2 linked regions of the Metallumcola ferriviriculae genome follow. The protein of the gene in region 1 interacts with the protein of each later gene in a pairwise test. Links are inferred from orthologs where the notes say so. Each region holds a gene or a part of one and is shown in the gene's direction. Other genes may lie near its edges.

What was found.
Region 2: the proteins of acpP (region 1) and MFMK1_RS16795 interact in binary tests that used the Escherichia coli proteins (3 or more experiments, as listed by UniProt). The link is inferred for Metallumcola ferriviriculae from one-to-one orthologs.

Annotation. Positions count from the first base shown.
Region 1 is NZ_CP121694.1:2,052,721-2,066,992, forward strand. What follows is about bases 1-2,707. They hold acpP (acyl carrier protein), read left to right. Parts: upstream 1-1,093; coding sequence 1,094-1,321; downstream 1,322-2,707. Other genes in these bases: fabD (ACP S-malonyltransferase), read left to right, coding at 1-290; fabG (3-oxoacyl-[acyl-carrier-protein] reductase), read left to right, coding at 287-1,027; fabF (beta-ketoacyl-ACP synthase II), read left to right, coding at 1,387-2,628; rnc (ribonuclease III), read left to right, coding at 2,633-2,707. Outside these bases: more of rnc, read left to right, coding at 2,708-3,343; MFMK1_RS10290 (elongator complex protein 3), read left to right, coding at 3,343-4,425; chromosome segregation protein SMC, read left to right, coding at 4,767-8,342; MFMK1_RS10300 (peptidase S7), read left to right, coding at 8,431-9,561; signal recognition particle-docking protein FtsY, read left to right, coding at 9,703-10,629; mtnP (S-methyl-5'-thioadenosine phosphorylase), read left to right, coding at 10,626-11,414; mtnA (S-methyl-5-thioribose-1-phosphate isomerase), read left to right, coding at 11,424-12,467; MFMK1_RS10320 (amidohydrolase), read left to right, coding at 12,464-13,768; YlxM family DNA-binding protein, read left to right, coding at 13,875-14,222; ffh (signal recognition particle protein), read left to right, coding at 14,235-14,272. UniProt on the Escherichia coli protein: Carrier of the growing fatty acid chain in fatty acid biosynthesis.
Region 2 is NZ_CP121694.1:3,394,276-3,410,970, reverse strand. The notes cover bases 6,989-9,817. They hold MFMK1_RS16795 (acyl-CoA thioesterase), read left to right. Parts: upstream 6,989-8,113; coding sequence 8,114-8,521; downstream 8,522-9,817. Other genes in these bases: MFMK1_RS16785 (cyclodeaminase/cyclohydrolase family protein), read left to right, coding at 9,508-9,817; MFMK1_RS16790 (bifunctional 5,10-methylenetetrahydrofolate dehydrogenase/5,10-methenyltetrahydrofolate cyclohydrolase), read left to right, coding at 8,643-9,491; MFMK1_RS16800 (YegS/Rv2252/BmrU family lipid kinase), read left to right, coding at 7,214-8,110; nikC (nickel transporter permease), read left to right, coding at 6,989-7,030. Outside these bases: bifunctional phosphoribosyl-AMP cyclohydrolase/phosphoribosyl-ATP diphosphatase HisIE, read left to right, coding at 1-612; MFMK1_RS16830 (hypothetical protein), read left to right, coding at 684-977; MFMK1_RS16825 (ABC transporter ATP-binding protein), read left to right, coding at 1,206-2,174; MFMK1_RS16820 (ABC transporter ATP-binding protein), read left to right, coding at 2,240-3,223; MFMK1_RS16815 (ABC transporter substrate-binding protein), read left to right, coding at 3,306-4,940; MFMK1_RS16810 (ABC transporter permease), read left to right, coding at 5,124-6,128; more of nikC, read left to right, coding at 6,140-6,988; more of MFMK1_RS16785, read left to right, coding at 9,818-10,137; MFMK1_RS16780 (DUF6305 family protein), read left to right, coding at 10,414-10,992; MFMK1_RS16775 (sensor histidine kinase), read left to right, coding at 11,008-12,363; MFMK1_RS16770 (response regulator), read left to right, coding at 12,356-12,973; DNA helicase PcrA, read left to right, coding at 13,193-15,343; NAD-dependent DNA ligase LigA, read left to right, coding at 15,396-16,695.

The DNA of each region.
Region 1 (14,272 bases):
AATTTAAAGACCCTAGTATACCGGTGATCAGTAATGTCAATGCTCAAGCAGTCTCCATGGGGCAAGAAGCCAGATCAATGCTGGTTGCTCAAGTTGACCATCCGGTGCAGTGGCATGAATCCGTGGAGATGCTGTTAGCGAACGATGTTGACACCTTTTTGGAAATTGGTCCTGGCAGGGTACTAGGTGGTTTGGTTAAAAAAATCGATAAAAAGGCAACCGTTCTAAATGTTGGGGATTTATGCAGTCTCGAAAAGACAATAGCTTATTTTAAAGAGGTGAAACAATGAGTGTGGCGGGTAAGGTAGCTTTGGTAACAGGGGCGTCTAGGGGTATTGGCCGGGCTACAGCAATTAAATTAGCTGAGGCAGGGGCTAAGGTGGCCGTTAATTACACAGCCAATGAAGCAGCTGCAGAAGAAGTGGTCAAGGTAATTAGGGACGCAGGGGGAGAAGCGTTTAGTGTGCAGGCTGATGTCAGTTCTGCCCAAGATGTAGTGGGAATGATAGCCAAGATAAAAGAAATGTTGGGTGACGTAGATATTCTGGTCAATAATGCTGGTGTAACGGCCGACGGATTACTGCTTCGCATGAAAGAGTCTGATTGGGATAAAGTGGTGAATACTAGCCTAAAAGGAACCTACCTTTGTTCCAAAGCTGTTTTAAAATCTATGATGCGCAGTAGATGGGGCAGGATTATCAATTTGACATCAGTGGTTGCTTTGACGGGCAATGCCGGTCAGGCGAACTACTCAGCAGCTAAAGCGGGTATAATTGGTTTTACCAAATCAATGGCCAAGGAAGTGGCTTCCCGCAACATTTTAGTTAATTGCGTAGCGCCTGGCTATATTGAAACGGACATGACCGCTGAGTTGGGTGATGAGGCAGCAGGTGAACTAAAAAATCAAATTCCATTGGGCCGTGCAGGCAGCCCTGATGATGTTGCAGGGGTGGTAATATTCTTAGCATCTTCAGCGGCGGGGTACATTACCGGTCAAGTAGTTCCAGTGGACGGGGGTATGGTATAAACATACATTATCGTCTACACCGATACAACATATAGCTATTAGATTTCATGAGGGGAGGTGACACTGATGGATGTCTTTGGTAAGATTAAGGAAATTGTAGTAGACCAGTTAGGTGTTGAAGCCGACGAGGTGAGCATGACTACCTCTTTCGAAGATTTGGAGATGGATTCTTTAGACATTGTAGAATTAATCATGGCTATGGAAGAAGAATTTGGCTTGGAAATTTCCGATGAGGAAGCTGAAAAACTTACTACTGTTGGTGCAGCTGTAGAATATATTCAACAAAGAAAGTAAAGTAAAGTAAGTGCTAAAATCCCGTAGCATGCTGCGGGATTTTCTAAAATAGGGGAGGTGATGGTATGAAGCATAGAGTTGTGGTAACAGGAATGGGACCGATCACCCCGGTAGGTTCGGGAAAAGATAATTTTTGGAACAATTTGCTGGTGGGACAAAGCGGCGTGGATCATATTACGCGGTTTGATGCCAGTGATCTACCAACCCGTATTGCTGGCGAAGTGAAGGACTTTGACCCAAAAGACTACTTTGACCGCAAGGAAGCCCGAAGAATGGACCGTTTCACTCAGTTTGCGGTAGCCGGTACCAGAATGGCTGTCAAAGATTCAGGAATTGACTTGGACAGCGAGGATATGGACCAGGTTGGAGTAATTTTTGGCAGCGGTATCGGCGGTATGCAGACTTTTGAAGAACAGACCAAAGTTTTAATCGAGAAGGGGGCACACCGGGTCAGCCCATTCTTTGTCCCTATGATGATTGGCAACATGGCAGCAGGGCAAATATCAATTGATACTGGGGCTCGCGGTCCGAACCTTACAGTAGTCAATGCATGCGCTACCGGGACAAATGCAATCGGTGAGGCATACAAACTATTGCAGCGTGGCGCTGCTCAGGTGGTTATCACCGGCGGAAGCGAGGCATCGGTGACTCCACTGGCATTTGCAGGGTTTTGTGCCATGAGGGCAATGACTACTGATAACGATGACCCACAGCGAGCCAGCCGTCCCTTTGATAAAACCCGAAACGGTTTTGTACTTAGTGAGGGTACCGGTGTTTTAATTCTTGAAACACTGGAGCACGCGCAACAACGTGAAGCAAATATATACGCAGAGGTGGTAGGGTACGGTTGTACGGCCGATGCACATCATATTACAGCCCCCGCCCCGGAAGGAACCGGAGCGGCTAAGGCCATGAATATGGCCCTAAAGGATGCAAATTTATTTCCGGAAGATGTGGATTACATTAATGCTCACGGAACATCTACTGAACTTAATGATAAGTTTGAAAGTATGGCTATTAAGAAAGTATTTGGGGATAACGCAAAGAAGTTAGCAATAAGTTCTACTAAATCGATGACCGGGCATTTACTCGGGGCGGCAGGTGCTATAGAGGCAATAATTCTTGCTATGGCTATTACTAATAGCAAAGTGCCTCCGACAATCAATTATCATAACCCAGACCCGGAATGTGATTTGGATTATGTAGCCAATGAGTGTCGGGAGCTAGATGTTTCAGTGGCATTGTCAAATTCTTTGGGTTTTGGTGGTCATAATGCCACAATTATTTTTAAGAAGTTTAGAAGGTGAAAACATGGAGCAAAACAGGGCACGGCAGCTTCAAGAATTAATAACTCGCTCTCAACTTGTCGTGGAATCAGCTGATTTGATAAATCAGGCATTGGTTCACCCAACCTATGTCTTTGAAAATCCTAACATAGGTTTGGCCCATAATCAGCGATTAGAGTTCTTGGGTGATGCGGTGTTAGATTTGGTGGTTGCTCGATATCTTTACGACCTTTTTCCGGACAAACCTGAAGGTGAACTGACTAAAATTCGTGCAGCTGTAGTTTGTGAAGCGGCCCTGGCCAGGGCCGCCCAGCAAATTGACTTGGGAAAATACCTTCTTTTGGGGCGGGGAGAAGAAATGACTGGTGGTAGACAGCGTCCGTCTATTCTTGCCGACGCGTTTGAAGCACTAATTGCTGCCATTTATCTAGATGCGGAGATGGAACAAGCCGCTAAATTTATCCACGGTATTTTGGATAAAGAAATTGAACAAGCCTCCAGTTGTGGAAATTATGGCGATTACAAGACAGTTCTACAAGAAAGAATTCAAAAACAGTATACTAATAACGCACAATATACTATTTTAGAGGAATTTGGGCCTGATCATGATAAGCGGTTTATAGCGGGAGTAATTCTGAAAGATAAGCTGCTGGCTCAAGGCCAGGGAAGAAGCAAGAAAGAGGCGGAACAGCAAGCTGCTAAAGCGGCCCTAGAAATGTTTGATGAGAGAAAATGATGAATAAGAAACATTACATTATACCAATATTTGTTCCCCATTTAGCATGTCCGCATCGCTGTTCGTTCTGTGATCAACATGCTATTTCCGGTGCTGCATCCCAGCCGGAACCAGCTGCTGTAAAAGAAATTGTCAATACATATCTGCAAACTATTCCATCTGAGGCAATAAAAGAGATTGCCTTTTTCGGTGGCAGTTTTACCGGTTTACCTAAAGCCCGGCAGCAGCAGTTTCTGCAGGAGGCAAATGTGTACTTGCGGACAGGTGCTATTAATGGAATTCGTATCTCCACCAGACCTGATTATATTGACGAGGACATAATACAAGTGCTAAAAGATTATGCTGTAGGAACGGTGGAACTGGGAGTACAATCCTTTGATAGCCAGGTTTTAACATTATCCGGCCGGGGACATACGTCTCAGCATTCCATGGAGGCATTCAGGATGCTGCGTGACAATGGTTTTCAGGTAGGTATTCAACTGATGCCAGGATTGCCAGGCAGTACAGAGAGCTCTGATTTCACTTCCGTGTCGAAAACAGTCCTGATTCACCCGGATTTTTGTCGCTTGTATCCAACAGTTGTTTTAAAAAATACGACTTTGGCTTCAATGCAAGCCGATATCGGCTATCGCCCTTTAACCTTGGAAACCGCTATAAACTTCAGCAAGCGGGCGGTGGTGTTATTGAAGGCTAACGATATTCCCGTTATTCGTGTGGGGCTTCACCCGTCGCCGGGGTTGGAGGCAGAAGTGGTTGCGGGCCCGTATCACCAAGCATTGGGGCATTTGGTAGAAACGCGTATTTATTATGATATGGCCAAAATGCTATTAAAGAGACAAAATCTTTGTCAGGGAGATATGGTTAGGCTTTTAGTATCTACTCAAGCTTTATCAGCAATGATTGGATATCGAAGAATTAACCAAATCCGCCTAGAACATGAGTATTCCGGTATAGGACTTGAGATTAAACCGGATAGAGATTCTAGTGGTGATGGAGTCAGCATTTTAGTCAATGGCACTAATAAAGGTGAGTTAGATATGAAGACACTGTTAATAGAGGAATATGGTTTATCTCTGCCGTAATCGATAATGGGTTACGGCTATTTTTTTTGATGTATAGGAAATTATGGGTTGTGGATAATTTCCTATACATCCTGCATTCCCGCGGATCTTACAAATATATAACGAGGCAATCCCTTGAGGCTCTGTAATAACAACACTTTTAGGAATTCGAGCATTTTCGACACATCGTTACACATATGAAATGTGTAACGAGCTTAAGGTTACTGTTTCCAATGCTTCTAGACATCATCGTTATACTTTTCGGGAATCCAGGATACATAGAAACTGCTAGTTACTGGTAAGGGATTACCCGCTATGGTAAAATAATGGAAGTAATAGTCAACTTTGGGGGAGGGAACAAGTTGTACTTAAAACAACTACAGATAAAAGGATTCAAGTCCTTTGCCAATAAAACAATAATGGAGTTTAGCCCGGGCATTACAGCTGTGGTGGGACCAAATGGTTCTGGTAAATCTAATATCGCTGATGCGGTGCGGTGGGTACTGGGGGAACAAAGCGCCAGGTCACTTCGGGGTAATAAAATGGAAGATGTAATCTTCGCCGGCAGTAAAGAACGAAAACCTGTAGGCATGGCTCAGGTTTCTTTGGTATTAAACAATGAAGATGGGAATTTACCTCTTGATTTCAATGAAGTGGATATTACTCGGCGCGTATTTCGTTCAGGAGAAAGCGAGTTTTTAATTAATAAAACGCCCTGCCGTTTAAAGGATATTCATGAGTTATTTATGGATAGTGGCGTGGGTAAAGAGTCTTTTTCTATAATTGGGCAAGGAAAAGTAGAAGAAATTCTAAATTCTAAGCCCGAAGATAGGCGCTCTCTGTTGGAAGAAGCAGCAGGCATTAGTAAGTACCGATATCGTCAACAACAAGCTGCCAAAAAATTAGATAGGACGGAACAGAGCATCGAGCGCCTCCAGGATTTGGTTCAGGAAATTGAATCTCAATTAGGACCGCTGGGTGAACAAGCGTCAAGAGCTGAACAATACCAGTCTCTGAAGTCTAAACACGATAAACTTGAAATCAAGGGTGCCGTGGTGGAAATCGGCAAACTACAGGAGAAGCTGGACCAAACCGGACAGCAACGGGAGCAATTACTGCTTGAAGTGAAAGAGGGAGAAGCTCAGAATAATCTGATGGAAGCAGACCTTGAGCAAAACAAACTCAACTTAAAGCAGCTAGAGGAAAAGATTAGTGAAATACAGCAGCGCCTTTACCGTCAAGAACAAGAACTTCAGCATTTGGAAGCTTCTATGGGTATAGAGAAGGAAAAACGTCAGAACGGCAGCCAAAGAATAGACCAATTATCTCAAGAAAAGGAACGCCTGCAGGAAAAGAAAGGCCGGTTAGAGGAACTAATAGCTGGCATCAGGGAGAAGCAGCAAGGCATAGCCGATCAACTTAAGAAAGTGTTTAGTGAGGTTACTGAGACAGAAAACAACTATCAGCAGCTGATTGATCAGTTTTCTACAGGTGCCGTAAACGCAGAGAATTTGAAAAACGAGATTTTTGATATGCTGCACAAAGAAAGCAGTGTAAAAAACGAGTTGGCCAGACAAGACCAAAACAGGCGTAACTATGGTGTACAAGAGCAGCGGTTTCTCAAACAGAGAAGTGAGTTGCAAAACAAACTAACTGAAAAAAAGAAAGCATTGGCTGATATAGAAGAACGAATGGCATCAGAGGGGAAGAAGGTTGATAACTTCCGCCAGAAGCTGATGGATCTGGATGAAATAATTGTAACGTTAGGACGGGAATTAGAGCAGCAGGAACTGCAAAGACGTCAGGTGGAAATTGAAATAAGTAAAAAGGCTAATAGGCTAGAAGCACTACAAGGTCTTAGTAAGGGTTATGACGGGTTTTACCGTGGTGTAAGAAAGGTTCTTCAGGCTCATGAGAAACAACAGCAGGGCTTGACCGGTATTTGTGGTGCCGTAGCCCAACTCTTTGTGGTACCGGAAAGGTATGAATTGGCGATAGAAACAGCGCTGGGAGCCGCTGCCCAAAATATTGTGGTGAATAATGATACTGATGCGCAAAGCGCCATCCAGTTTTTAAAAAGCAACAACAGTGGTAGAGCTACTTTTCTTCCTCTTGATACGGTACGACCTCGACTATTATCCGGTAAATTAAGCGGCATTGTATCCATGGCCGGAATTATTGGTGTGGCGAAGGATTTGGCTAATGCTCCAGAACGATATCAACCGATATTGGACCACCTGCTTGGCAGTGTGATTATTGCCGAAGACATGAGAAGTGCTGTGACGGCGGCGAGAAAATACGGCTTTAAAATGAAGATTGTTACTTTAGAGGGAGAAGTGGTCAATGCCGGTGGAGCGATGACCGGAGGGAGCAGCAGTCCTAAGGAGAGTGGCCTGATTCGTCGTGAAGGTGAAATAAATCGTCTGCAAAAATCGCTTGGGAAATTGCAAGGTCAATTCAAGCAGATTAATGACCAAATGATAAGAGAACAGCAAAAACTAGCTGGCTTTAATGGTCAAGAAACAGAACTTAAGGAATTGATTGAAGAGAGACTTAAGGAACAAGATATTTTGGAAAGATCGGCAGTGACTTTAACTAAGGAGATAGATAATTTAGTGGAAGTATCAACTGGTCTCGAATGGGAAGAAGCCCAGTTGTCAGAAGATTTATCTTCCATTGAAGCTCAAGAAACTGAACTTAAAGAGAAGCTATCCCGCTTAGAGCAACAGCGCACCAGCAAGGAGCAGGACCTCGCAAGCCTAACTGAGGCAAACCGAAATTTGGAGTCCCGGAAAAGTACTATTTCAGAAATTATAACTGGTAAAAAGGTAAAAATGGCCGCTTTAGAACAACAAGAGCAGTCAGTTAATAACGATATTAATCAGCAGGAACGGCTATTAAATGATGTAATTGTGGATATGGCAGCGAAAAACTCTGAATCAGAAAGGCTGGTTCAACAAAATCAACTAATAAATCAAAAATTAGAAAATTTCAGTAAAGAAAGCAAGGAACTAGCACTGTTGCTGGAAAAGCTGCATGAGGCTGAGTTGGGACTTAAAGAACAAAAAAATGAATGCAAAATCAACATTGAACAGTTAGAAGAGACAATCAAATTCAATAATAAAAGTTTGCAGCAGCAGCAAATAGAATTAAATCAAAAAGAAATTAAACTTGCCAAATGGGAAACAGAAAAAGAAAATTATTGTGCACGATTATGGGAAAACCATCAAATGAGCTACGAGCAGGCGCTGTTAGACCAAGATGACGAATTGGAGGTTAGAGGCTTAACCACTAGGCTGCGCAGCTTACGTCAAGAGATGCAGGCATTGGGGACTGTTAATATTGGCGCCATTGAGGAATATCAGCGGGTGAGTGAAAGGTACGAATTTCTTACCAAACAGCTTTCTGATCTGCGTGAGGCAAAGAATTCTTTGAACAAAGTAATTTTTGAAATGCAATCTATCATGAAAGCAAGGTTTGGTAAAACGTTTAATCGGGTAAATCAATATTTTACTGAAATGTTCTCAACAATGTTTGGCGGCGGAACCGCTGAACTTCGTCTTACTGAAGCAGAAGATGTATTAGAAGCCGGAATTGATATTATTGCCCAACCTCCGGGAAAAAAGCTAAGTCATCTTTCCCTATTATCTGGTGGAGAAAAAGCACTTACGGCAATTGCACTGCTTTTTGCCATATTGAAGTATAGGCCTAGTCCCTTTTGTTTGTTGGATGAAATTGATGCATCTTTGGACGAAACTAATGTGGACCGCTTTACTGATGTTTTAAAGGGTTTTGCTGTCAACACTCAGTTTATCGTAATTTCTCATCGCCAGGGAACTATGGAAGGTGCTGACGATCTTTACGGAGTAACGATGGAGAATACCGGCACATCAAAACTTGTATCGGTAAAATTGGAACGCAGCGGTCGGGTCAGCTAACCATTTGATTCTTGCATAGTTCCCTTCGCCCCGGGAAAAATAAATATGTATGGGTGCACAAAAAATTATTTTTCGGGGAGGCTTGGGAATGGAAATAAAAGCTGTTTCGCAGGAAATAGTAGACATGCTAGTGCAGCGAACGACAGAGTTAAGTCAGGGTAGAAACGCGGGTTGTCTAGGTTTTATTGACGACACCGGCTTTGTTTCTTCCAGCACAAAAGTAATTGATGGTGGTTTAAATGGCATTCCGTTAAGAATAATGCTGAGCCATATAACGAACATGGAAGGTAAATCGTTAATAGAGGGAATGTCGTCGGTCCCAGATAATGCTGTGCTTATAATGACACGCCCCGGAAAAACCGGTTTAATTACCGACGTTTCCGGTGTAGATTTTTTTAACTTGCCTATCATAAGCATTGGTGTTAAAAATAATGGATTAGCCGGCATTGGATTAATCATGCCAAAGGAAGAATATTTTGATTTGGCCACGGAATCAGAAATGTTAAATTTGGCGACATTAGGGTCGGTAACTATGGATGACGAAAAGGAAGTTCTGAAAAAAAGTAATTTACTTAGTCTTAAATATTTGGAATTGACAACTGAACTGGGTGTCAGTAATAAAAACGGCAGTGACGAATACACCAGTCAACACGAGCATACTATCGATATTCCCCGCATTAAGATCAATGCCATTGACAAAGGGCTGGCCAGAGATTTGGTGGACAGGTCTATGGAGGTTGGTCAGGGGCGGGAAGTTGCCATGATGGGTAGAATTGAAGACGGCCGGGTGGTTTCTCAGGGCCAGATAGTTGAAGGAGGCATTGGTTTTGTCCCTTCACGACTATTAGCTTCCAGCGCCGTAGATATTTCACAAAAATCATTACGCAAAATTTATAGTGAGCTTGTTCCGGAAGATGCTGTAATAGTACATACACACCCGGGCGGTACCGGCGTGATGCATATTGGCGATGCCAATGCTGGCCCGGGTACTTGGGGAAGAGCGATTGTCGCAATCGGTCATGATGCCAAGGGCAAGATACGTGGTGCCACGGTAGTGGAAAGCGGTGACAAACTGTATCAATTGGCAGATGAAGATGAACAGCTTGGTCTGCAATTTTTTCAGGCAGAAACGCCTGAGCGGGAAGCTGAAATACGTAACAGAAAGTTCGGCATTGCCCAGGAATACACGGGTTTATGTAAACCTATTCAAATTAATTGATGATTCCGGTTAAGGTCTCGACCTTAACCGTTTTTCAATTTATACCTTAATGCTCGGAAGGTAATGGAAAGGAAAAGAGCCTGCTGGTGGAGAAGTATTTTACAAAGTCGCTGTGGACTTTGAAAGAATGGAGGGACGATTGTGGCAGGGTTATTTAATAAATTCAAACAGGGATTAAGCAAAACCAGGGAAGGATTCGTTGGTAAAATATCTCAATTAGTTGCAGGCAAAAGGGAATTTGACGACGATTTTTTTGAGGAACTAGAAGAAATCCTCATTCAAGGTGATGTAGGTGTTGAAAGCACAATGCAGTTGGTGGAAAGGTTGAGGGAAGAAGTCAAGTCCCGCCAAATAAAGGAAACTGAAGAATTGCACTTGGTATTGGAAGAGTTAGTTTTGGAGCTGTTAGGAGAAGGGGCTGCTCTTAATTTAGCTGATGCTCCTACCGTGATTATGGTAGTAGGAGTCAATGGTGCAGGAAAAACTACAACCATTGGAAAACTAGCATATCAGCTAAGAGGCGAGGGCAAAAAGGTACTGATAGCAGCCGGTGATACATTTAGAGCGGCTGCTATTGAGCAATTGGAAGTTTGGGCAAACCGTGTTGAATGCCCAGTGATTAAACATCAGGCCGGCTCAGACCCGGCGGCGGTGGCATACGATGCTGTTCATGCCGCGCGGTCCAGAGGTTATGACGTGGTTATTGTGGACACTGCCGGGCGTTTACAGAATAAAACCAACCTAATGAACGAACTGCAAAAAGTTTATCGTGTGATAGCCAAAGACTTAGCGGATGCGCCTCAGGAGGTGCTGCTGGTTTTGGATGCAACTACCGGTCAAAATGCCATATCCCAAGCAAAAATATTTAAAGAAGCTGTCGGTGTGACCGGAATTGCTCTCACAAAACTAGATGGGACGGCAAAAGGTGGGGTTGTTTTAAGCGTAGCTAATGAATTAGGTATTCCTGTAAAATTGGTGGGTATCGGGGAAGGAATGGAGGATTTAAGACCTTTCCAACCGGAGTTATTTGCCAAGGCACTGTTCGGTCGTGAGGAGGTTCGTGAATGAAGATAGGGATTATTGGTGGCACAGGATTATATGATGCAGGACTGTTCCAAGATGCTGAGGAACAAAGAGTCTTGACGAAATATGGAGAAGTAAAATTGATGGCTGGCTATGCCGAGGGTAATCAGGTGGTCTTTTTGAATCGCCACGGTGCAGGACATAAGCTGCCGCCCCATTTAATAAACTATCGTGCTAATATCGCCGCGCTTAAAGAAACCAGGGTGGATATGATAATCGCTACCGCAGCCGTAGGTTCGCTGCGTGAAGATATCGCTCCCGGGCAGCTTGTCATACTGGATCAATTCATCGATTTTACTTCTGGTCGAAAACATACTTTTTTTAATGGTGGTGCAGATGCTGTGGTGCATGTAGATATGACCCAACCATATTGCCAGGAGGTTAGGGGTACGCTTATTGAGGCTGCTCATTCAGAAAACCTGCCGTTAGTTGAAAAAGGCACATACATATGCACCCAAGGACCAAGGTTTGAAACTCCGGCAGAGGTTGCTATGTTTGCCCGGTTAGGCGGTGATGTGGTTGGAATGACAAATGTTCCCGAAGTGGTATTAGCACGAGAAGCGGAAATTTGTTATGGTGCCGTAGCAGTAGTCACAAATTCTGCCGCAGGGATTTCTGACACTGAATTAACCCATCAAGAGGTTTTGGATACAATGGCAGCAAATCAGGCCAAACTCAAGCGTTTACTGGCCAAAAGTACGCAAATGGCGGAAAAGAAACAGTGTAGTTGTACTGATGCAGTATCAAGCCAAAGAAAATTACAGGGGTGAAGTAACTTGGTGGAAACGATGTCTTGGCAGGGAGACCGATTACTATTGCTGGATCAGCAAAAGCTGCCAAGTGAAATTAAACAAATTAATTGCTTTGATTATCTTGCTGTTGCGGATGCTATCCGGACTATGAAAGTAAGGGGGGCACCGGCTATCGGGGCTGCTGCGGCCTTCGGAATGGTATTAGGGGCGATGGAATTTAGCGGTGGCAATGTTTCGGCTTTGAAAAAGCACCTAGAGAAAGTGGCGGAGGTCCTTCTCAATACGCGGCCAACCGCCGTAAACCTCTTTTGGGCAGTGAAGCGAATGCAGCAGTCAATGTCGGTGCATTTGGATGAAACTCCGGCAGCAGTGATAAAAGTACTGGAAAAAGAGGCGGAGGAGATATTTCGGGAGGATGTGGAGTTAAACAAAAAGATCGGCTATTTTGGCAGCAAACTAATCCCGCAAAACGCTGCAATTTTGACACATTGCAATGCAGGCAGTCTGGCTACGGCAGGATATGGAACAGCAATAGGGGTTATTCGTACCGCACATTCTGATGGTAAGCAGGTAACGGTTTTTGCAGACGAGACCCGTCCACTGCTTCAGGGTGCCAGATTGACAGCCTGGGAATTGCAGGAGGATCGAATACCGGTAACGTTAATTACCGATAGTATGGCAGGTTATTTAATGCAGTTGGGGAAAATTGATTTAGTGATAGTTGGAGCGGACCGGATTGCTGCCAATGGAGATGTGGCCAATAAAATAGGCACGTACTCTTTGGCTGTGCTGGCCAAAGCACATGCTATTCCTTTTTATGTTGCGGCACCGTACTCGACCATTGATATGGCTCTTACTGACGGTAGTCAGATCGTCATTGAAGAAAGGGATCATGAGGAAGTGCGTAGGATTGGCGGAATTATGACGGCTCCTGTGGGGATTCCGGTATTTAATCCGGCATTTGATGTGACGACGGCACGGTTGATTAGTGCCATTATAACTGATAAGGGTGTTGTTAGCGCGCCTTATCAGGAGGAGTTAAAGAAAATTACCGGGGGTGGCAGCCAATGAGTAAAATATTAATAAAAAACGGTATTTTACTTCCTATGGAAAAAAGTTTAGCTGATGCAGGGGACTTATACTATCAAGGAGGTCTTTTTATAGATGGTAATAAAATTCGGGCTGTAGGAGATATTCCGGCAGATTGGCGGCCGGATACGGTTATTGACGCTGCGGGAAAAGTGGTTATGCCCGGGTTTGTCAACTGCCATACCCACGCTGCCATGACTTTGCTGCGGAGTTTCGCTGACGATCTGCCATTGATGCAGTGGCTGGAAGAAAAGATTTGGCCGTTGGAAGCAAATTTGACCGGAGATGATGTTTACTGGGGTACAATGCTTGCCGCCAGAGAAATGATCGCCGGTGGCACAACAACTTTTGCTGACATGTATTTCTTTATGGACGATGCTGCCAAGGCAGTTAGGGACAGCGGTATCAGGGCGTCGCTTTCCCGGGGTATGGTTGGTATGGCTCCCAACGGAACACATGCATTGAATGAAAGCAGGGAGTTGGTAGAGAATTGGCAAGGGCAGGCTAACGGCCGAATAACCACTATGCTGGGTCCTCATGCACCTTATACCTGCCCGCCGGAATACTTGCAAAAGGTAATGAAATTGGCGGAGGAACTTGGCACCGGCATTCATATTCACGTGGCAGAGACGAAACAAGAAGTTGAAGAGATTACCAAAAATTATGGTAAAACCCCGGTAAAACACTTGGCGGCTCAAGGTTTATTTAATTTTCCGGTGCTGGCGGCTCACTGCGTTCATGTAGACAGTGAAGAAATATCTATTCTAGCTAATAATGATGTAAAAGTAGTTCATAATCCGGAAAGTAATATGAAATTAGCCAGTGGCATTGCTCCGGTGCCGGAAATGCTATCGGCCGGAATTAATGTAGCGCTGGGGACAGACGGTGCATCTAGTAACAACAATTTAGACATGATGGAAGAAATGCGGTCTGCCGCTTTGCTCCATAAGGTAAATAAGGAAGACCCAACAGTGATTTGTTCTTACCAAGCTTTGGAAATGGCCACCAAATTCGGTGGCCAGGCTTTAGGATTGCCAGTGGGAGTCTTAGCACCTGGAATGAAGGCGGATGTGATACTTCTGGACTTTCAAAAACCGCATCTCTATCCGTTACATGATGTTCCAGCTCATGTTGTCTACGCTGCCCAAGCGGGGGATGTAGACACCGTGGTGATTAATGGTAAAATCGTAATGGAACAAGGCAAAGTTGCGGCTATTGATGATGAAAAACTTTTCAGGGAAATAAGGGACAGGGCTGTAAGACTCACACGACCATCTCAATAAAAATGACCATAATAGACAGTGGAGGATTCGCCAGGCTTGACTTTTTGAAGAATATTTTGTATTATAGGTTGGTGTCAAGCAAAATTACTTTACACAAGGTGATTATATGCTGGTAAAAACAACCCGGATGGCTAGACTTTTTGATTTTTATGGCGAGCTGCTTACAGAAAAACAGCAATTAATGATCGAGCTTTATTATCATCACGACTTGTCGCTGGGGGAAATTTCCGACCAATTAGCAGTAAGCCGTCAGGCAGTACATGATAACCTGCGACGTACTGAAAAAATTCTACAAGAATACGAAAATAAGATAAAGCTGATAAGTCGATATGAAAATATTACATTGGAAATTATCGGCTTGCAAAATTTGTTAGATGAGGCAGTCCAGGATCCCCATTTAAAGCAGCGCGGGAAAAAGATGTTGGATGCTGTTAAAGAGAAGTTAATTCCCTAAGGAGGAAGTTAAATGGCTGTTTTTTCCGGATTAGCGGAAAAATTACAGAA
Region 2 (16,695 bases), 1.3 Mb from region 1 along the record:
GAAACTGACAATCTTCTTAAATTTGACGATCAGGGTTTAATTCCGGCAGTTGTCCAAGATTTTAATTCCGGACAGGTACTGATGGTAGCATATATGAATCGGGAGGCATTAAAACTTACTATCAATAAAGGCGAGGCTCACTTTTACAGTCGCAGTCGCCGCAGTCTGTGGCATAAGGGGGAAACCTCAGGAAATACCCAGGAAGTGAAAGAAATATTTTATGATTGTGATGGGGATACGCTGCTGTTGCAGGTGGTGCCCCGGGGACCTGCGTGTCATACTGGTAAGATGAGCTGCTTTTACCGCACTATTGATGGTGATGAGCAATCAGCAGGCGGTGGAATACTGGATGAACTGGCGGCAGTAATTAAGCAGCGTAAAAAAGAACGGCCGGAAGGTTCTTATACGACGTATTTATTTGATAAAGGGCTTGACAAAATTTTAAAAAAAGTCGGTGAGGAAACGGCAGAAGTCATTATAGCCGCTAAGAACCCGAACAATGACGAAATTATTTACGAAACATCGGACTTGATCTATCATTTGCTTGTTCTGCTCGAAGAAAAAAAGGTTAAATTGAGCAGCATACAACAAGAATTGGCTTCAAGAAGGTAAAAAAATTATGGGAAAGCCAAAGCGCATATAAATCTCCGTAAATTTAATACTAATAATACGGAGGTGCAAATATGACGGAAAAATCCAACAAAAGTCTGCGGGATACTGCAGAAAGTTTTCCCAGCAAACTCCATGAGGAATCTAGCGGCAGCCGTCAAGATAAAAGCGGCAAAGACCAAGAAGTGAAGATCTTCGGGCCCGATAACCGTCCTCTGGACAAAAAGCATGATATGGAAACCGCGAAAGAATTAAAGCCGAAACATGACCGGCAAAAGACATTGCTCACTGAAAAAGACCAAGATTTTGTCCCGAACTTGAAAAGACTGGCAGATATCGATGTGGATTATCAAGGTAAAAAGAAATAAGCACTTTAATCATTCCCGCAAGGGAATTTTTTTTGACCTTTTTTAAGCCGGCAAATTGTTTTTTTAGATAAATTTCAGATAAAAAAGAGAATAAATAGGTGAGCAAGGTATGGTTGTCGTAACCTTAGGGGAATACCCCAAGTTATGTGGGTAATTTGTATCGATGAGAGAATGTTTCACACGGCATATTTCACAGAATATTATATTTTTTCCCTGGAGGGTTTGGTTTTGGCAGAAAAATTACTGCAGGTTAAGAACTTAAAAACGCATTTCTTTACGAAAGAGGGCGTAGTCAAGGCTGTAGACGGAGTAGACTTCGATGTGGAAAAAGGTCAGACCCTTGGTATTGTTGGGGAATCCGGTTCGGGCAAGACAATTACGGTAATGTCTTTATTAAGGTTAATCCCGCAGCCTCCGGGTAAGATTGTTGACGGGGAAGTGCTGTTTAAAGGGGAGGATTTGCTAAAAAAGACAGAGAAACAGATGCGGAAAATTCGAGGAAATGAAATATCAATGATTTTCCAAGACCCGATGACTTCCTTAAACCCTGTGATGACAGTGGGTCAACAGATTATCGAGGCCGTGACCTATCATCAAAAGGTTACTAAGAAAAAGGCCCGGAAAAAGGCTATTGAGGCGTTAGGCCTAGTGGGGATACCGGAACCAAGCCAACGGGTGGATGACTACCCACACCAATTTAGCGGCGGTATGCGACAGCGCGCTATGATTGCTATGGCCTTGGCCTGCAATCCCGAACTGCTAATCGCTGATGAACCGACAACGGCTCTGGATGTTACCATCCAGGCGCAGATATTGGAACTGATGCAAAAGCTGCAGTCGGATTTAGGTACTTCAATTTTGCTGATTACCCACGACTTAGGTGTAGTAGCGGAAAGCTGTCACCAAGTGCTGGTAATGTACGCCGGTAATCCGGTAGAGAAAGCGGATGTGGAAAGTATCTTTGAAAAGCCTAGGCATCCATATACTTTGGGATTATTACATTCTTTACCGAAGTTGGGTGAAGAACAAAGGGAAAGGTTAAGGCCTATTGAAGGAAACCCACCTAACTTAAGTTCCCTGCCCGATGGCTGTAACTTCGCACCGAGGTGTGATCGGGCGGAGGAGATTTGTCTTAAATCTGAGCCCCGGGTAAAAGAGGTGGAACCGGGTCATTGGGTTAGTTGTCACTGTTTATAAGATTAAAGGTTATTCGAACACTTATTTTAAGAGCTTATAGAACACGCATTTCAAGGAGTGTTATCATGGCAGGAAATATCTTGGAAGTTCATTATTTAAAAAAATACTTTCCCATTCACGCCGGTATTGTGTCTCGGCAGGTAGGAGCAATAAAAGCCGTTGACGGTGTTTCTTTTACTGTCAGGGAAGGGGAAACACTAGGGTTGGTAGGAGAAAGTGGCTGCGGCAAGTCTACCACCGGCCGTACCATTCTTCGGCTGCTTGAGCCGACTGCGGGAAAAATTATTTTTCAAGGTAAAGACATTACTCATTTGAATGCAAAAGAACTTCGACCCATTCGCCGGGAAATACAAATGGTATTCCAAGATCCTTATGCATCGTTAAACCCGCGAATGACCGTTGAAGAGATTATTTCCGAACCGATGCTGGTACATGGACTTGGTAACAAGAAAAGCCGCAGCAAAAAGATTCATGAATTATTAGACGTGGTGGGGTTAGCAGGGTACCATGCTCGTCGATATCCTCACGAGTTCAGCGGCGGGCAGCGTCAAAGGATTGGTATTGCTAGAGCTCTGGCTGTTAATCCCCGTATGATTATTTTTGACGAACCTGTCTCCGCGCTTGATGTATCGATTCAGGCGCAGGTTATTAATCTGATGGAAGATTTGCAAAAGGAATTCGGCTTGACTTTTATCTTTATCGCTCACGATTTAAGTGTTGTGAAACACATCAGTGATCGTGTGGCAGTGATGTATTTAGGTAGAATAGTTGAGCTGGCGGAATGGGAGAAACTCTATAAAATGCCCATGCACCCGTATACGCAAGCATTACTATCAGCAATTCCTGTACCTGATCCTAAGCACAAGAAGGAGCGTATCATTTTAAGCGGCGATGTACCCAGTCCGGGCAACCCGCCTAGGGGGTGCCATTTTCATAACCGGTGCTGTCATGCTAAGGAAAAATGCCGTCAAGAGATACCTGTGCTAAGAGATTGCGAGAATGGACATTTTTCGGCCTGTCATTTGACCAGTGCAGTTAAAAGTGCCTAACTATTGGTTCCCAAGGAGGTGGTGCACCAGTCGGTATAATTAGGGAAGTTTGACCAAAGAAAATATAAGGAGGTTTTTAGAAATGAAAAAAATTAATAGCAAGCTTATTCTTTTACTAGCGCTGCTGCTGGCCATGAGTCTAGCGGTTGCCGGTTGTGGTGGCAATGGTGCCGCTCCTGACCAAGACCAAGCAGGAAACGACCAACCGCAAGCTGCCAAAGAAAAGGTATTGGTATGGGGTCGCGGTGGAGATGCTTCCGGACTTGATCCGTCTAATGTTACTGACGGTGAGTCGGCAAAGGTAACTATCAATATGTATGAAGGTCTGGTTGCTTATAAGCAGGACAGCACTGAAGTTATTCCTGCGTTAGCAAAAGATTGGAAAGTTTCCGAAGACGGTAAGACTTGGAGCTTCTTCCTGCGTGAAGGCGTTAAATTCCACGACGGCACTGATTTCGATGCCGAGGACGTAGTATTTAATTTTGAACGTTGGATGAATGAAGGTCACGAGTATCATATCGGTGGAGAATTTGAATATTGGGGATATATGTTTGGCGGTTATCCCGGGGTTGTTGAATCAGTAAAAGCAACAGACCAATATACTGTTGAGTTTACTCTGAACAAGCCCATGGCTACTTTCTTGGCTAATGTGGCTATGTTCCCGTTTGGTATTGCCAGCCCTGAGGCCGTTAAAGAATTCGGCGAAGATTACTTCAAAAATCCGGTAGGTACCGGTCCGTTTGAATTCGTTGAATGGGTACCCGATAGTAAGATTGTACTGAAGAAATTTGATGGTTATTGGGGAGATTCAGCTAAGGTTGACAAGCTTGTTTTCCGTTCTATCCCGGATAACTCCGCTCGTTTGATGGAATTACAGGCAGGAAGCATTGATATAATGGACGGAATTACACCTGATGATGTAGCAACTATTAAGAGCGATGACCAATTTCAGTTGATACTGAGACCAAGTATGAATGTTGGCTACTTGGCTATGAATGTAGAGAAAGAACCCTTTGATGATGTGAAAGTACGCCGGGCAGTAAATATGGCTATCAACAAGAAGCCCATTATTGATGCCTTCTTTGCCGGGCTGGCTAAACCGGCTAAAAACCCACTGCCGCCTTCTCTGTGGGGCTACAATGATGCAGTTGAAGACTATGAATATAATGCCGAGCAGGCAAAAGCTTTATTAGCTGAAGCAGGATATCCAAACGGTTTCAAGACAACCCTTTGGGCTATGCCTGTGCCGCGCCCTTACTTCCCGCAGCCCCAGAAAATTGCTGAGGCTATGCAGGCAGACCTGATAGAAGTGGGTATTGATGCAGAAATCGTGAGCCACGACTGGACTACCTACCTCAAAAAGACCGAGAGTGGCGAACATGATATGGCTATGCTGGGTTGGACAGGTGATAACGGTGACCCGGATAACTTCCTGTATGTCCTGTTAGACAAAGACAATGCTGTAAAAGGCAGTGCAGGAAATATTGCTTTTTATAAGAACGACGAAGTCCATGATCTGTTAATTAAAGCTCAGCAGGAAATGGATCAGGAAGTACGTGCTGATCTCTATAAGCAGGCACAAGAGATCATTCACGATGACGCTCCATGGGTTCCCATGAGCCACTCAACACCGCCTATCGCGGCCAAAAAAGGTGTTTCCGGTTATGTACCTCATCCTACCGGTGTAGAGAGTCTTGTTACTGTTGATAAGAATTAATAAGGAATAGTTACTAGTTGTAAAGGGCAGTGTTTGAGATACTGCGCTGCCCTTTATTTATCTACGTCAGAAAGTATAACTTTCTGACTGTATAAGTGCAAGTAGCCTTCCGGCTGCGTCAAAGGCATGGCGCAAGCCAAGTTTTTCTAAATGACTAGCCCCTTAAACTTGAGGTGACAGTAAATGATTAAATACATTATCAGAAGACTGGTTATGATTATCCCCGTACTGGTGGGTGTGTCTATCCTGGCCTTTTTATTAATTCATCTTATCCCCGGCAACCCGGCTGTAGCTATGTTGGGCGAACGAGCAACGCCGGAGCAAATCGCACACCTGGAAGAAGCATTAGGGTTAAATGATCCTATTTATGTTCAGTACGGTCGATTCATGGGGCGAATATTACATGGTGACTTCGGGCGTTCTATACATTCCAATAGCTCAGTGCTATGGGAGATGGGAGTACGTTTTCCCGCTACTATAGAATTAACTATGGCGGCCATGTTTGTTGCTGTAGTGGTGGGTATGGGAGCGGGTATCATTTCCGCCGTAAAACCCAATTCTATTTTCGACCATATTTCCATGGGAACGGCGTTGGTAGGCGTTTCCATGCCCATATTTTGGCTAGGATTGATGATGATTTATTTATTTGGAGTGCAATTGAAGATACTGCCGCCGTCAGGGCGGTTGGACGTAGCCATTACCTTGGAACGGGTCACGAATTTTTATGTACTGGACGCTATCATTACTGGTAACTGGGTAGCTTTTAAAGACGCTCTGCTGCACTTGGTAATGCCGGCTGTGGCATTAGGTACTATTCCCATGGCTATGATCGCCAGGATGACCAGATCCAGTATGCTGGAAGTTATGCGGCAGGATTATATCCGTACTGCCCGAGCCAAAGGTTTGGCTGAAAAAATAATCATTCTAAGGCATGCCCTGAAAAATGCATTTTTACCTGTACTGACGGTAATAGGGCTTCAATTCGGCTATCTCCTCGGTGGTGCGGTAATGACTGAATGGATTTTCTCCTGGCCGGGGATTGGGCGTTGGATTTTCTTGGCTATTGGCGCACGGGACTTCCCCATCGTACAGGGAGGAATCTTGCTGATAGCGACAGTATTTGTGATTGTTAACCTACTGGTGGACGTGTTATACACGTTAGTCGACCCCAGGATACGCTTCGATTAGGGAGGGATATGATGAGCACTCAATTAGCAGCAAAGGAAGTAGAACTTGAAGAACGTCAGTCCCGAGGCATTTGGGGAGACGCTTTTGCTCGGCTCCTCCGACAGAAGTCCGCCGTGGTAGGGTTGATTATCGTTTTGGTATTGATTTTAGCAGCACTTTTTGCGCCTGCCATTGCGCCGTATAATCCGGAAAAGGGCGAACTGGTACAGCGGCTGCAAGCACCATCGGGGGCAAACTGGCTGGGTACTGATGCTCAAGGAAGGGATATTCTCAGCAGAGTTATTTTCGGTTCACGCATTTCTATTCAAGTAGGAATGATTACTGTGGGTATTTCTCTGGTAATAGGTACTTTTTTGGGGGCTGTTTCCGGTTATTATGGCGGTGTTTTAGATATGTTGGTAATGCGCTTTATAGACATGATGATGGCTTTCCCATATATTTTGTTGGCAATCGCCATTACCGCAGTGCTTGGGCCTAGTCTGGTCAATGCAATGATTGCTATTGGTATTGTAGGCATACCTATTTATGCCAGGGTGGTCAGAGGTGCTGTTTTGTCAGTGAAGGAACAAGAGTATGTGGAAGCAGCTAGAGCAGCCGGGTGTTCTGATGGGCGGATAATTTGGCGGCACGTACTGCCCAATTGTATTGCGCCTATAATTGTGCAGGCCACACTGGGCGTAGGGACTGCAATCCTAGACGCTGCCGGCCTAAGCTTTTTGGGTTTAGGAGCAAAACCGCCTAAGCCGGAATGGGGCCTGATGCTCAATCAGGGAAAAGATTCGTTGCAGACCGCTCCGTGGACTGTGATGTTTCCGGGATTGGCTATTCTTTTGGTAGTGTTGGGCTTTAACCTGTTAGGTGATGGACTTAGGGATGCTTTAGATCCACGCCTGAAAGAATAATGAAGGTATTTTTAAAACATCAGAGAGAGAATTTCCAATTTAAGACTTGTGGTTGAGCACGCTGTATGAAACAGCGTGTTTTTTGTACTTAAAGAAGGAAAATTCCTTGTCCGGGTATAACATTCTTTGTAGGGTTTTTTTTATTAAGGCGGTTAGTTGTTCATTCAGGGGGGTAGGAGAGTTGTGGGGAAGAAATATGCCAAGTTGGTGTACAATCCTGTTTCCGGGGAGGGCAGCTTTGCTCGTAATTTGGATAATGTCATAAGAGAATTTCAGACAGGTGGTTGGCAGCTGTCGCTTTTGCGTACGCTGCCGGATGTACCTGTGGAAGCGATGTTTACTGGGGCTGACGAAGATAAGTTTGATGCCATTTTTGCGGCCGGTGGAGATGGAACGCTGCATCAGACGGTAAACGCGATGCTTAAGCATAATATAAACTTACCTTTAGGGATACTTCCGGTAGGGACGGTTAATGATTTAGCTACTTTTCTAGGTATTCCCGATGGTATTGGCGAGTGCTGTCGGGTTATTCTTCAAGAAAACCTGACGGATATTGATGCCGGGCACATAAACGATAGATACTTTCTTAATGTGGCCAGCGGTGGATTATTGACCGATGTACCGCATAATACACCGGCACGCTTAAAGAATATGCTGGGTCGTTTAGCTTATTATGCCAAGGGTTTGGAAAGCCTGCCCAAGTTTCGCCCAATACCTCTTCGAGTTATGGCACAACACGGCAGATGGGATGACAAGTTTCTGCTCTTTTTAGTGCTAAACAGTACTTCTGCCGGGGGTTTTAAGCGTCTGGCGCCAAAAGCATCTATTCAGGACGGGCTGTTGGACGTTTTGTTAATTAAAGAGTGCCCGTTTGCTGAGCTGCTGCCGCTTTTTTTACGCATCCTGCGCGGGCAGCATCTTAATAGTCCGCATGTGGTCTTCTTCCAAACAAAGGAATTAACCATAGAAAGCAGCCAGACTGTGCATACTGATTTAGACGGGGAATTGGGGCCAAGCTTACCTTTGTCGGTGAAGAGTATGCCAAAAGCATTGCAGATTTTTGTTCCAAAAGGGAGGTGACTTATGACAGTAGAATTAAGAGTCCGTTATCAAGAGACGGACCAAATGGGAGTGGTATATCACACCAATTACCTGATATGGTGTGAAATGGCCAGAACCGAGCTGCTGCGCGGTACCGGCATGACCTACAGGGCCATGGAAGAAGACGGAATTTATCTGCCTGTTGTGGAGGCAAACTGCCGTTATAAATTTCCTGCAGTCTATGATGATGAAGTCATTGTCAAAGCATCGATTGTGAGGATTACCGGGGTTAGGTTAGACTTCCACTACCAGATTATCAGAAAAGAGGATGGTTCTCTGCTGGCTGAGGCCGCAACATATCATGCCTTTGCCAATGAAGGGGGTAGTCCACTAAACATCAAGAAAAAGGCGCCTCAATGGTGGGAACGCCTGCAAAAACTGGAAATCTGAGCAGCGGCCGTCCCTCTTCGGGGAAAATTAACAGGTAAGTCAAGACATTTTGGTAAATATTTGGTATCATGAATATGTTAAAGGGAACAAAATATTTAAAAATAATAAGGAGTGACTATGCATGGGTGAAATTATTGATGGCAGAGCGATCGCTAACGAAATTAAGGAAGAGGTTAAAGCCGAGGTTGAACAGTATAAACAGCAGGGAATAACCCCTAAACTTGATGTTGTCTTGGTTGGGGATGACCCTGCTTCAATATCTTACGCTCGCTCAAAGGGTAAAGTAAGCGATAAGTTAGGGGTGGCCTATGAACTACACACATTGCCGACGGACACTCCTGAAGCGGATGTATTGCAGCTAATAGAACGCCTTAACGGGGATGAAACGGTACATGGTATCTTGGTAGAATTACCCCTGCCGAAGCATATCGATAAAGAAAAGGTTATGGAAGCAGTTGACCCCAATAAGGATGTTGACGGTGTGCATCCTATCAACCGTGGGTACATAATGAGTGGACAGGAAGGTCTTTTCCCGGCTACGCCTCAATCCTGTGTTGAGATACTGTTAAGAAGCGGTGTAGAGCTGCAGGGCAAACATGCTGTACTTGTCGGGCGTGGTGAAACAGTGGGCAAGCCTTTGTTCTTCATGCTGCTCAAGCATAACCCTACCATGACTGTCTGCCATTCAAGAACCAAAGATCTAGCAAGTTTTACCAAGCAAGCTGACATAGTTATTGCTGCAGTGGGACGTGCCAAGATGATTACCGGCGATATGCTTAAGCCCGGCGCTGTTGTGATTGATGCGGGAATTAATCAAGCTGAAGACGGCGGCCTTTGCGGCGATGTGGATTTTGACAGTGCTAAAGAAGTGGCAGGTAAGATTACACCTGTTCCCGGCGGAGTAGGTTCGATGACCACCGCACTGATTTTAAAGAATGTGCTGAAAGCTATAAAAAAGCAGCAGGGATAAAAAGGGAGGGGTAAAAATGAGTGAAGTTTATCAGTGGACCTTTCGTAAGCTAATTGACGAATCAGCATCAGATGCGCCAACCCCAGGCGGCGGCAGTGTCTCCGCCCTGGTGGCTAGTCTCGGAACAGCTATGGTAGCTATGGTTAGTAATTTAACAGTGGGAAAAGAAAAGTACGCCGACGTTCAAGATGAGGTTAAGGAAATCAAGGATGAAACCTATCAATTGCTGGAAAAACTTGAAGAACTTGTTACCAAGGACATTGCCGCCTTCGGCGAATTCATGCGGGTCTTGAAAATGCCTAAGGGAAACGATGAAGAGAAAAAAATTCGCTCTGCAGAAATGCAAAAGGCATATATTTATGCCACGGATACGCCATTGGAAATCGCTAAGACCTGCCTGGAAGCACTAAAACTGGCTGACAAACTTTCCCCCATTGGCAATAAGGGCGCTATCAGTGATGTCGGGGTAGCTGCCTATGTAGGTGAGGCAGCATTGAAAAGTGTATTGTTAAGTGTGGATATTAATCTCCCTGGTATAAAAGACCAGGATTATACTGCTAAGGCCGTGAAAGAGAAGGAAATGCTTATCTCTGAGGCGGAGACGTTAAGGGAAAAAACAATCAAAGTAGTCCAAGAGAGAATGTAATCTTTAAAATATAAGAAGTGCGCCAATAAGTTAACGCCGGTGATGTCTTACACCACCGGCGTTAGCTTTTTTAATGTATAGACTTCCATGCCGCTGGTGCGGCACCATCAATTAAATGAAAATGGGTATTTTCAGGACTGGAAATTATGGGTGGCAACGAAATCGCTTTTCGTGTTTTACGAGGTGCCTTGTTAAAGAAAAGGAAGCTGGGTATAAATATTTGTAGGACTTTAGTGATTTAATGGCGAATAAGTGGTACAAGTGCGAGGGATAAAAATGAGAAAAACTACTTTTATGATACTACTTATTATGGCTCTGCTCATAAGCGGTTGCGGTAAATCTGTCGAAAAGCCTTTTTTGATGCCGCATTTGCCCCAGCCAATTGCACACGAGAGGGCAATTATTACCCCGGCGGGGCAGGGATCCGAAGGTTTAATCATTTCCGAACTGGCTTCAAAACTTTATATTAGCAACCGATTTTGGCGTAAGGTGCGAGGTCAGGACTTAAGTGACCGCTATGACTGCATTATCATTAGCTTAGGAATGTCCCACCGTGGTATGGACCGATTGGGTGTCACTCTGCCGGAAGAAAAAGAACGGCTGGTTTCTTTGGCCGCTGATGCTCAAAAAAGGGGCATGGCGGTTGTGGTAGTAAGCATGAGCAGGCAGCGGCGGTATCAGGGGACGGATGAAATAGCCAAGGCCATTGCCCCATTCATAGACTACTATTTAATTATTGGCGATGCAAACCATGATAATTTTTTTAGCAGGTTAGCTGCCGCTGGGGGAGTGCCCATTACCGTGGTGAAGGACTTTGACAGGGCCAAAACCCCGATAAACTCTATTTTCCGTTAGCGGGGCGTGATTATTGTGACCACATTGGTGGATAGGGACAAACTAATTCAAGGTATTTTGATTGCGGGGTTTGCCATCCTGCTGCAGCGCTTCCTGGAGCAGCCCTATTGGCAGGTACTTACCAAACTAGATGAAAGCATCACTAGGGGAGACAGCGGACGTCTAATTATAGCTGCATCTTTCATGGTGGGGCTTAATGCTCTGCGTGCTCTGCCTGTGTATGTAGGTGCTTTTAGGGCTGTTGAAGGCGTAGACAGCAAGCAGAAACCAATGGCCATACTGGTAGCCGGGAGCATTATTTCTCTAACCTTTACTTTACTGTATTTGCTGGAGCAGGGGCAGTGGGAATGGGGTGTGCCTCTGGCAGTTTTTCTTGGTGCTTCAGGTCTATTTCTGCTATGGGGCCGTGGAGTGCTAAAATTTTGGCATAAGGTGATTATCATTGGTCAGCTTTTATTGGGTTCTTATTGGTTAGCTATTGCCCCGGTGCTAACGCCCGTTGGCTTTGGAGCGGGGGAATTGTCGACAGGGATTAAGTTGGCGGGACAGTTTTTAAATGCTGAGAGTACGTTGAACTTTGTCAGTGTTGCCTTCTTTCTACCGCTGATAACTATCGCCATAGTAACTACAGGACTGATTGACAATTATCAAAAAATAATTCAACAGATTAATGAACGTAAAAAGAGGGAAAATCAAATGCAGCGGGTACAGCTGGCTGCTGCTGAAGCGAGGGTACTCCAAGAAATGCATGCCTTGGTACATGATTTAAAAACGCCCCTAACCACTATCAGGGGGCTGAATTCATTGATAGAAATGACCGCAGCCAATGATAAACAGGCAGAATATGCCGGTAGGATTGAAATAGCTGCCGAAAACATGAATGGAATGATTTCGGAAATATTATATGAGGATGTACGGGAACCCATTACTATACATTCATTGATAAACTATGTCCGGGCACAGATTATCCCTGAAGAATTGGAGCAGCGCTTTCACTTTGATGTGGGGCAGGATATGCCTAAAATTAGCGTTAATAAAGTACGATTGGCTAGGGCATTGGTTAACGTGATTGATAATGCCGTCAGGGCCACCCGTCAGAATGTTGCCGGCAGAGTGGATATCTTAGCGGTAAGAAATAACGGTGGGGTGGAATTCAGCATCAAGGATAACGGTGATGGCATGTCGGAGAAAGAGCTTGATATGATTTGGCAGCCCGGCTACAGTTCGCGAAATTCATCCGGTCTGGGGCTGACATTTGTTCGTAAAGTGGTAGAGAACCATGGCGGTAGTATAGAGATTGACAGTCAACCGGATAAGGGCACTGTGGTACGGATTACAATTCCCGATGGCAGGGGTGATGGGCATGACTAAGATTTTGATTATCGATGACGAGGAAGACATTCGCTATACCCTTAAGGAGATATGTTCTCTTTCCGGTTGGAATACTTGTGAGGCGGTTAACGGCAACATGGGCCTGAAGCTGTTTAAAAAAGAACGGCCGGATTTGGTATTAGTGGATTACCATATGCCTGAATTAGACGGACTGGCTACCGTTAAGGCGCTGCGCAAATTATCCACGGAGGTGCCTATAATTGTCTTAACTGTGGATGAACGGCAGCAGGTTGCCGATACATTCCTCGATGCCGGGGCCAGCGATTTTGCTTTAAAGCCGATCAAGGCGCCTGATCTTATCAGCAGGTTAAAGGTGCATCTAAGTATCCTTAAAAGTACCCAGGGACAAGTGGAAGATGATGATGTTTATACTGTTAAGGGAATTAGTAAAGCTACATTGAAGCTGGTTGTGGATTATCTTAAGACCTGCAGTAACGGTGCCTCAATTGAGGAAATAACTGATGGGGTTTGTTTGGCGTATCCTACGGTGCACAGATATTTAATGTATCTTGTGGACCGGGGGGATATATTGGTCCAAGCAGATTATGGGAAGGTAGGAAGGCCGAAAAACCGATACTATAATAAGTGAAGTATTCCCCATTCCGGGGAATACTTTTTCTTAGTCAAGTAAACGGAGCTCCTGTTGTAATAAGGGTTTAGTTAAGAATTTGACCCTTTACGAGGGTGGGGGTATTTAGCCCCGTCTGGATTTTAAGAAATGAAGCAGCTTTTCTTCTTTAAGCGGCAGGAAACGATTGTGACTGTTTCGAAATAATAGGGGAATAGTAGTAAATAAGGGGGAAAAGTTTTGAGCCGTTTATTAGAGCATTTAAACACTGAACAAAAAGAAGCGGTAACCTCAGTATCAGGTCCGCTTTTGATAATTGCCGGTGCTGGTTCGGGTAAGACTCGGGTTATCACGCACCGTATTGCGTATTTATTAGACGAAATGGATGTAGACCCCGGGAGGATATTGGCAATCACCTTTACCAATAAGGCGGCAAATGAGATGAAAGAGCGTTTGGAAAAACTGCTCTCTTATCCGGTGTCCGGTATGTGGGTCAGTACCTTCCATTCGGCTTGCGTGCGTATTTTACGCCGGGAAACGGACCACCTGCCTTATGGCCGAAACTTTGTCATCTATGATGCTGCGGATCAGCGGACATTACTTGGAAGCTGTGTCAAGGAACTGGGGCTGGATGAAAAACGTTATACTCCTCGAGTAATAGCGGCTAAAATATCTAATGCCAAAAACCAGCTATATACTCCGGAGAAGTTTAGGCAGAAGGCTGATGACTTTTTTGATGAGCAGGTGGCCAAGGTTTATACTTTATACCAGGAAAAGTTATTTAAGTATAATGCCATGGATTTTGATGATTTAATTATGCAGACTGTACTGATGTTTAGCCGTAAGCCGGAAGTACTTGCATATTATCAAAATCGGTTTCAATACATTTTAGTAGATGAGTATCAGGATACAAACCATGCCCAGTACATACTGGTTAAACTCCTGGCTCAGCAACACGAAAATATCTGTGTTGTGGGAGACCCGGACCAGTCAATCTACGGCTGGCGGGGTGCGGATATCCAGAATATCCTTGATTTTGAACATGATTATAGCAGTGCAAAGGTAATTCGTTTGGAACAAAACTATCGGTCCACCCGCAATATTCTCGGGGCTGCGAACGAAGTTATTAAGCAAAATATGGGCCGGAAGCCTAAGAATCTTTGGACAGAAAATGAAGAGGGCCGGAAAATCATCAAGTACCAGGGTGAGGACGAGCGGGCTGAAGCACGGTTTGTGGCGGAAGAAATTTTTCGTCTACACCAAGAGGGTTTTAAATTGGGGGATTGTGCCATCCTCTATCGGGTACACGCGCAGTCGAGGGCTTTAGAAGATTGGCTCCTTAAGGGTAATATTCCTTACGAGGTACTGGGGGGGGTGCGATTTTATGATCGCAAAGAGATAAAAAATATTTTAGCTTACCTGCGGGTGCTGGCTAACCCGGCGGATGATATCAGCCTGGCCCGGGCAATCAATGAACCACGGCGAGGTGTTGGGCAGGCTACTTGGGAAAAGTTAGCTGCAGCTGCAGCTAACCAGAATCAGTCTGTGGCCCAGTTGATATTGACGGACATTAAAACTGTTGATCTGGGGGGGCGAGCCCAAAACGCCGTAAATGGTTTTGCCGTTTTGCTAAAGAAGCTGATGGATGCCAAGGTGAAGCTTCCCGTTACCCAACTAGTAGAAACGATACTTCAGGAAAGCGGCTATTGGGAACAGATGGAACAGGACAAGACCCCTGAAGGGCAGACCCGGCGGGAGAACATCCGTGAATTTATCACTGTTACCCAGGAATATGACCGTAACAGCGAAGAAAAAGACTTGGAAGGATTTTTAGCGGAGGTTTCTTTGGTGAGCGATATAGATAATTATGAGGGCGAGGATAAGGTGCCCATGATGACTTTACACACTGCCAAGGGTTTGGAGTTTCCGGTGGTATTTTTAGTTGGGCTGGAAGATGGAGTGTTTCCCAGTAATCGGTCGCTGCTTGAAGCGGAGCAGATGGAAGAAGAAAGACGCATTTGCTATGTGGGTATGACCCGGGCCCAGCAGCAGCTTTACCTAACCTACGCCTGGAGACGCCATATGTATGGCAATACCCAATATAACAGCCCATCGCGGTTTCTAAATGAAATACCACATCAGTTTTTCGGTGGCGATGCAGCTCCAAAGATTGCGGCGGCAAATAATAATGTGACACAAAGTGAAGCTGACAGTGAGGGCCGACAGATATTCAACCTGGGTGATAAAGTTTACCACGTCAAGTTTGGTGAGGGTTCGGTGGTAAAGGTGGTAGGCAGCGGCAGTGATGTCAAGGTTACGGTTGCTTTTCCTGACCAGGGCATTAAAGTACTGGCTCTGGCCTATGCACCGCTACGTAAGGTCAGTAAGTGAATGGAAGGGATGCCTTTTTCTAGGTATCGAATGCATGAAAGGGGTTGTCACTTTGAGTAGTGCAAGCATAGAAAATAAAATTAAGCAATTACGTGATGAGTTGGAGGATCATAATTACCAATACTATGTATTGGACCAACCGACAATTACGGACCGAGAATATGATGACAAACTGAGGGAACTGCAGCAATTAGAGGAAGAACATCCCGAGTCCCAGGACCCGCATTCGCCCACCCAGCGAGTTGGGGGCGCTCCTAGGGAAGGATTTACCACGGTAAATCATCCAATACCTTTGCTTAGCTTAGACAATGCCTTTGGGGAAGAGGAATTGTACCAATGGCACCGGCGAGTAGAGAAGTTAGCCGGAGAAGCTGTTACGTATATAGTAGAGCTTAAAATTGACGGTCTCTCTGTGGCCCTCACTTATGATGATGGCAGATTAGTTGTCGGTGCTACCAGAGGCGATGGCGAAATAGGGGAAGATATTACGGCCAACATCAAGACAATACAGTCTGTACCGCTGAAATTGCGACGGCAGGTGCAGCGCTTATTGGTTCGTGGCGAAGCATATATGCCCAGACCGGCATTTATCAAGCTTAACAAAAAGCGGCAGGAGGCAGATGAGGCGTTATTCGCCAATCCCCGTAATGCAGCCGCCGGGTCCTTAAGGCAGCTGGACCCCAAGGTGGCTGCTCAGCGAAATCTGCAGGTATTTGTCTACGACATTTTAGCAGTGGACGGGGAAGAACTGACTACCCATGACCAGGCACTTGCTCTCTTGCAGGAATTAGGTTTTGTTGTTAATTCCCATCATAAACTCTGTCACACTATTGAAGAGGTCTACCGTTACTGTCTGGAATGGACAGAGAAGCGGGAGCAGCTTCCATATGATATTGATGGTTTGGTGGTAAAGGTTAATCAGTTAGAGCTTCATGAAGCAATAGGGCGTACCGCTAAAAATCCACGTTGGGCAATTGCCTACAAGTTCCCTGCTGAACAGAAGGAAAGTATGGTACAGGATGTTTTTCTGAGAATAGGCCGCACCGGGGTGGTGACACCCACTGCCTTACTGGCGCCGGTACAATTGGCAGGCACTACCGTTACCAAGGCAACCCTTCATAATGAAGACTTTATTCGTGATAAGGATATTCGCATTGGTGACGCGGTAATAGTGAGGAAAGCCGGGGATATAATTCCCGAAGTAGTACAGGTATTACCTGAGAGGCGAAAAGGAAGTGAGGGTGAATTTAAGTTTCCCCAGTACTGCCCTGAATGTGGCGCGCACTTAAAACGGGCGGATAATGAAGCGGCGATTCGCTGTCAGGGAGGTTTGGCCTGTGGTGCTCAGGTCA